DNA from 3 places in the Streptomyces sp. NPDC029164 genome. Region 3 is predicted to be linked to each of the others. Evidence: riboswitches for the same ligand, from Rfam matches in the RefSeq annotation. Region 3 holds a riboswitch; each other region holds the start of a gene.
What was found. Region 3 has a riboswitch for cobalamin ahead of ACZ4VT_RS24005 (cobalamin biosynthesis protein). Riboswitches for the same ligand answer to the same signal wherever they lie in the genome.

Region 1 (2,213 bases), on a different contig from region 3:
CAGCTCGGGCACGTCGGCCGGGGAGAACAGCGACCACTCGGCGTCGGCGTTCACGCGGCGCATGAACTCGTCCGGGACCCAGTGGGCGAGGTTCAGGTTGTGCGTACGGCGCTGGTCCTCACCGGTGTTGTCGCGGAGCTCCAGGAACTCCTCGATGTCCGCGTGCCAGGTCTCCAGGTAGACGGCGGCGGCACCCTTGCGGCGGCCGCCCTGGTTCACGGCGGCGACGGAGGCGTCGAGGGTCTTCAGGAACGGCACGATGCCGTTGGAGTGGCCGTTGGTGCCGCGGATCAGGGAACCGCGGGCGCGGATGCGGGAGTACGACAAACCGATGCCGCCCGCGTGCTTCGACAGGCGCGCCACCTGGTGGTAGCGGTCGTAGATCGAGTCGAGCTCGTCCAGCGGGGAGTCCAGCAGGTAGCAGGAGGACATCTGCGGGTGCCGGGTGCCGGAGTTGAAGAGGGTGGGGGAGGAGGGCAGGTAGTCGAGGCGGCTCATCAGCCGGTACAGCGAGGCCACTTCCTCGACGGCCTGGACGCTCTCGTCCGCGGCGAGGCCACAGGCCACGCGCAGCATGAAGTACTGCGGGGTCTCGATGACCTGACGGGTGATCGGGTGGCGCAGCAGGTAGCGGCTGTGCAGGGTGCGCAGGCCGAAGAAGCCGAAGCGGTCGTCGGCGCCCTCGGCGAGGGTGAGCTCGACGAGGGAGTCCAGGCGGCTCGCGTGGGTGCGCACGAACTCGGCCGTGCGGTCGGCGATGAGGCCCTCGCGGTGGCCGACCTCGACGGAGGCCGAGAAGGAGGTGGAGCCCTGGCTCGCGGCCTCGTCGCGCACGGCCAGCGTCAGCAGCCGGGCGGCGAGCTTCGAGTACGCGGGGTCCTCGGAGATCAGACCTGCGGCGGCCTCCGTGGCCAGCCCGCGCAGTTCGGCGTCGTCGGCGGCGGAGCTGCGGCCGCGGAGCGCGGCGGCGGCGACGCGGCCGGGGTCGGTGTCGGGGAGGTCCGCCGTCAGTTCGGTGAGGGTACGCAGCAGCGTGGCCCCCGGGCCCTCGGTGTTGTCGCCAGAAACGGACTCGGCGCGCGGTGCGGAAGGCGCGATGGTCACGGCGGGAGCTCTCCCTCGCTCGGCCCGGTCATCGGCGGAGCGGGGCGCGAGCGGGCGCATGCGGGCGTGGCAGGAACGCGTACGCACCGCATGGCGTCCACCGGCCCAACCGCGAGGCCCGGACGTGTCGGCACCCGGTTCGGTCGAGCCGGGCGCGCTGTCGGCAGGTCCTCGGACTTGGTGTCCGGTAGGCGGACACTTCATACCGTTGCGGGACAGTTCCGGATTCGCACCGGATTCCCCTGCGGCGACAGCAGCCATGAGCATACATGTGGGGGGGCGCTGTTGTGCGACCCCCCACATGTTGTGTCGGTGCGGCTACAGCTCCAGCCGGAACGTGAGCAATTTCAGCCCGGGAACGGGTGCCCAGTCCCGCTCCGGCGTGCGGATGAAGCCGAGCCGCTCGTAGATCCGCTGGGCCCCGGTCATGCCGCGCTGGGTCGACAGCACCAGGTGCGTGACCCCCGCCAGCTCCCGCGCCCTGGCCATGCAGGCCCGCACCAGGGCCTCGCCGACGCCGCGTCCGCGCGCCTCGCGGGAGACGGCCAGCATCCGGAACTCTGCCTCGCCGGGCCCGGCGATGTCGGCCAGCGGGCTCCCGGGCGGTGCGAAGGTCACGCCGCCGAGCACGGCGCCCTCGTAGACGGCCACGAGCACCTCCCCGTCGGCGGCCCGGCCGGCGACGTCGCGCAGCACGCCCGCGTAGAACGCCTCGCCGGAGCCCAGCAGCCCGTCGCCCACGTAGGCCTGCGCGGTGATCTCACCCAACTGCTCGTACTCGGCGGGCAGCGCCGCCCTGATCACGATGTCCATGCGGTCGAGTGTGCAGGACGGGTGTCGGCGCCCGGCGTTATCGTCGGATGCAGCACCGTCGAGGAAGGTGAGCAAGGCATGACCGTGATGACCGACCGGCCCCAGATGCTGACCGAAGAGTTCGAGACCGTGGCGCGGATAGCCGCCAGAGAGGTCGAGGGGCTGCGGTTTGAATTCATCAACGGGAAGCTGGGGGTCAAGGCAGTGCCGGATGGGGACCACGGGACGATCATCGTGTGGTTGTCGCGTATCTGCATGCAGTCGCGGCCGGACCTGTGGTTCTACGGCGAGCAAGG
Region 2 (2,213 bases), on a different contig from region 3:
ACGCGCAGTTCGTCGGTCTGCGGGAACGAGCCGATCGTGGTGGTGGGCAGCAGCGGCAGCCCCAGGTGGGCACGCTGGGCGACCGCACGGTCGGCGTACGGCTGGGGGCGGCGCCCGTCCGCGTCGGTGATCGCCGCGGTGCGGGCCCGCACCGCGGGATCGTGGGTGATCGGGGAAGTCGCGCGGGAGGCCAGGTCGGCGCGGTTCGCGGCGAGTTCGGGGGTGATCGCGTCGGTGCCCTGGGCGAGGCCGCGGGCGAGCGTGGTGATCTCGTTCGTCTTCTGGCGGGCGAAGGCGAGCCAGCGCCGCACCTGCGGGTCGATGTCGCGCTCGGCGCCGGCGTCCAGCGGCACGTGCAGGAGGGAGCAGGACGCGGAGACGTCGACCTGGTCGGCGAGCCCGAGGAGGGTCCCGAGCGTGGTCAGCGACTTCTGGTAGTCGTTGATCCAGATGTTGCGTCCGTTGACCACACCCGCGACGAGGCGCTTGCCCGGGAGCCCGCCGACTGCCGCGAGGTCGGCGAGGTTGGCGGCGGCGGCATCGGTGAAGTCGAGGGCGAGGCCCTCCACCGGGGCCTTCGCCAGCACCGGAAGCGCTTCGCCGAGCCGGTCGAAGTACGAGGCGACGAGCAGCTTCGGGCGGTCCGTGCGGGCGCCGAGCTCCCGGTAGGTGCGGGCTGCGGCGTTCAGCTCGGCCGGAGTGCGGTCCTGGACCAGGGCCGGCTCGTCCAGCTGGACCCACTCGGCACCCGCCGCGCGGAGCTCGGCGAGCACCTGGGCGTAGACGGGCAGCAGCCGGTCCAGCAGGGTGATCGGCTCGAAGCCGGCGGCCACGCCCGGGGCGGACTTGGCCAGGAGCAGGTAGGTGACCGGGCCGACGAGCACGGGCCGGGCCGTGTGCCCCGAGGAGAGGGCCTCGGCGAGTTCGGCGATCTGCTGGGTGGAGTCGGCGGTGAAGACGGTGTCGGGGCCGAGCTCGGGGACCAGGTAGTGGTAGTTCGTGTCGAACCACTTGGTCATCTCCAGCGGGGCCACGTCCTGCGTACCGCGCGCCATCGCGAAGTAGCCGTCCAGGGCGTCGGCTTCGACGGCGGCCCGGTGGCGGGTGGGGATCGCGCCGACCATGACCGTGGTGTCCAGGACGTGGTCGTAGTACGAGAAGTCTCCGGTCGGGACTTCGGTGATGCCGGCTTCGGCCAGCTGGGCCCAGTGGGCCCGGCGCAGCTCGCGGGCGGTCTCCCGGAGGGCGTCCGCGGTGACGCGGCCCTTCCAGTAGCCCTCGATCGCCTTCTTCAGTTCGCGGTTCTGGCCCTGACGGGGGTAGCCGTGGACGGTGGCCTGTACTGCCGCGGCTGCGGACTCGGTGGTCACGGAACTCTCCTTCGCGAGCGTGTCTCCATGGACCCAGTGGGGGCCGAGGGCGCGAAGGGTGCCGGAACGGGCGGCCCGCGTGGTCCCGTACGTCCGGGTACGCGACGGGGAGGATCCGCCTGAAAGCACGCCGACCCGCCCACGAGGTCACCGGGAAACCGGGCGCGATCGTTCGCGCTCGGGCAACGGGCAGGTCTTCGGACTCGTGGGCACGCCGGCCACTCGGGCAGACACCTACTGGCCGTCGCTTCCCAGGACCGGTTCCGGTCCCAGTGCGTATGACGGCGGTCGTTCCCACTTACCGCTGCGGGGCAGTCCCGGATTCCCACCGGGTTCCCTCTTACGACGCATCCCGCCTGGCGGACGGGGCGAACCAGCTGCGGGGTCCACCCTAGGGTGCCGGACTGAAGAATGGGCAGAGCGTTCCAGATATCGGACGGCGAAACGAGATCAGCCGCTCGTGCACACCAGGTAGGGGACGTACGGCCTTCACCGAGCAGCTCGGGCACAACGCGCTGATCCGCCCGCTCGGTGCGTACACCTGCCCGCCGCAGCGGCCGCTGCCCCGGGCGGTCTGACACCGGGGGCACGTGGGTCGGGCCGCCGCGGAGCCGCGGGGTCAGCGAGGGGCGTTTTCGGCGCCCAGGGGACGGGCGGCTCCGGCTCGGATGGCGTCGATGACCGCATCGTGCAGGTCGCGGCTCGCGCCCTCACTGGGGCACGGGATGGGGCTTCCCGCAAGCGCGAGCCACTCGGACGCCCCGGCGTACTGCACCGTGATGTACGCGAGGCCGTCGGCCTCGGTCCAGGTGGTGTGGATGTCGAGCTCACCGGTGAGGACGA
Region 3 (2,213 bases):
CCTCGCCCTCATCGCCGGCGGCGCCATCGCGCCCGACGCGAACCCCCCGGTCTGGGTCATCGTCTCCGCCGGTCTGGCCATCGCCATGGGTACCTACCTGGGCGGCTGGCGCATCATCCGCACCATGGGCAGCGGCCTGACCGACCTCCAGCCGCAGCAGGGCTTCGCCGCCCAGACCTCGGCCGCGTCCGTCATCCTCGCCTCCTCGAACCTGGGCTTCTCGCTCTCCACCACCCACTCGTGCTCCGGTGCGGTCATGGGTGCGGGCCTGGGCCGCAAGGGCGGTGTGGTCCGCTGGTCCACCGCGACCCGCATGTTCGTCGCCTGGGGCCTGACCCTGCCGGCCGCCGCGCTGGTCTCGGCCGGTGCCGAGCTGGTCATGCGCGCCGGTGACGTCGGCATCGCCGCGGTCACGCTCTTCCTGATCGGGTCCTGCCTGGCCATCTGGTTCATCTCGCGCCGCCAGGTCGTCGACCACACCAACGTCAACGAGGCGGAGCCGGCCGGCGCCGGGGAGCCGGGCGTCGTCACCACGGCGATCGCCGCGGTCACCGTCCCGCCGACCGTCGCCGCCGCCGGCACCACCGCCGCGGTCACGGACGAAGACCTCAAGGCCACCATCCCGGCCGCGACGCAGACCCCGGCGGCTCCGGCCGCCGCGGTCTGACCGAGACAGAGACACCCAGAGACCCGGACATTCAGAAAGTGGCAGTATGAAGATCGACTGGGAAGCGCTCGGCTCCGTCTTCGGGGTCAGCCTCTTCGCCACCGTCGCCCTCGTGGCCCTCTTCACCCTGGGCCTGGTGGGCCTGTCCAAGCACGAGACCGCCACTGAGCAGGGCGGCACCGCCACCCTCGCCCGCAGCGGCGCGTACGCCTGCTTCGCGGTCATCGCCGCAGCCGTGGGCTACGGGATCTACCTGATCGTCGCCTGATCCGCCGCCCCGCGGCCGACCAGGTGTGAAGGCTCCCTCCGGATTTGTCCCGGAGGGAGCTTTTCGCATCCCGTGCCCCTGCCGCGCCGCAGGTCAACGGCGAGTTGACGGGCCTTCTCGGTGCGTGGTGGACTGCCCGAGCCAATACGGCGGCATGGAGAGGAAGTCCGGTGCGAATCCGGCGCGGTCCCGCCACTGTCACCGGGGAGCGCACGCCGCGCGTGCGCCCCGGGAGCCAGGAACTCTCGCCGCCGGACACGTCGAACCAGGGCGCGGACCCTGAGTGAGGACATACCTGCCACCATGCGTGCCGATCGCGTCTTCGCGTACGGCGCCACGGCGGGCCTGATCGGCGACCGGATCCTCGGTGATCCCCGCCGAGGGCACCCCGTGGCCGCCTTCGGACGGGCCGCCGCCGCCGCCGAACGCGCCCTGTGGCGCGACGACCGCGCCCGTGGCCTCCTGCACACGCTGGTGTGCGCCGGAGGCGCGGCCGCCGTGGGTGCGCTGGGCGCCCGCGCCGTGCGCACCCGGCCCGCTGCCGTCCGTATCGCCCTGACCGCCGCCGCCACCTGGGCTGTCGTGGGCGGCACCTCGCTGGGCCGGGAGGCCCGCGCCATCGGCGGGGCGCTCACCGCCGGGGACACCGAGGTGGCCCGGGAGCGGCTCCCGCACCTGTGCGGGCGCGATCCGCAGTCCCTGGACGGGCAGCAGATGGCCCGCGCCGTCGTGGAGTCGGTCGCGGAGAACACCTCCGACGCGGTGGTCGGGGCCCTGGTGTGGGGCGCCGTCGGCGGCGTCCCCGGCCTGCTGGCCTTCCGCGCCGTGAACACCCTGGACGCGATGGTCGGCCACAAGTCCCCCCGCTACCTGCGCTACGGCTGGGCCTCCGCCCGGCTCGACGACCTGGCCGGCTGGCCGGGGGCCCGGCTGACGGCCGCCGCCGCCGTACTGGCCGGTCCCGACCGGCGGGGAGCCGTACGCGCCTGGCGCGCGGACGCCGCCGCGCACCCGAGCCCGAACGCCGGGCCCGTCGAGGCCTCCTTCGCGGGAGCGCTCGGCGTACGGCTGGGCGGCACCCTCGCGTACGGCGGCCGCGTCGAGCACCGGGCGGTGCTGAACGGCGGGGCCGGCCGGCCGGTGGAGGTCGCGGACATCGAGCGGGCGGTACGGCTGTCGCGACAGGTGACCTGGCTGGCGCTCGGGGCCTGTGTGGCCGCCCGGACGCTGGCCTCCGCCGTATCCGGTGTATCCGGCGTATCCGGCGCATCCGGCAGG

Region 1: it holds a riboswitch for cobalamin, as region 3 does, so the genes downstream of both, ACZ4VT_RS05885 (ribonucleoside-diphosphate reductase subunit alpha) here and ACZ4VT_RS24005 (cobalamin biosynthesis protein) in region 3, are expected to answer to the same signal.
Region 2: it holds a riboswitch for cobalamin, as region 3 does, so the genes downstream of both, metE (5-methyltetrahydropteroyltriglutamate--homocysteine S-methyltransferase) here and ACZ4VT_RS24005 (cobalamin biosynthesis protein) in region 3, are expected to answer to the same signal.

What each region holds. Positions count from the first base shown of each region.
Region 1 covers NZ_JBVHWW010000004.1:115,433-117,645, forward strand. The annotation lists gene ACZ4VT_RS05885 (ribonucleoside-diphosphate reductase subunit alpha) at 1-1,104, opposite strand, end outside; cobalamin riboswitch at 1,250-1,381, opposite strand; gene ACZ4VT_RS05890 (GNAT family N-acetyltransferase) at 1,423-1,917, opposite strand; gene ACZ4VT_RS05895 (Uma2 family endonuclease) at 1,996-2,213, shown strand, end outside.
Region 2 covers NZ_JBVHWW010000040.1:68,605-70,817, forward strand. The annotation lists gene metE (5-methyltetrahydropteroyltriglutamate--homocysteine S-methyltransferase) at 1-1,370, opposite strand, end outside; cobalamin riboswitch at 1,542-1,763, opposite strand; gene ACZ4VT_RS31535 (hypothetical protein) at 1,990-2,213, opposite strand, start outside.
Region 3 covers NZ_JBVHWW010000025.1:109,244-111,456, reverse strand. The annotation lists gene ACZ4VT_RS24015 (inorganic phosphate transporter) at 1-667, shown strand, start outside; gene ACZ4VT_RS24010 (hypothetical protein) at 714-935, shown strand; cobalamin riboswitch at 1,048-1,201, shown strand; gene ACZ4VT_RS24005 (cobalamin biosynthesis protein) at 1,239-2,213, shown strand, end outside.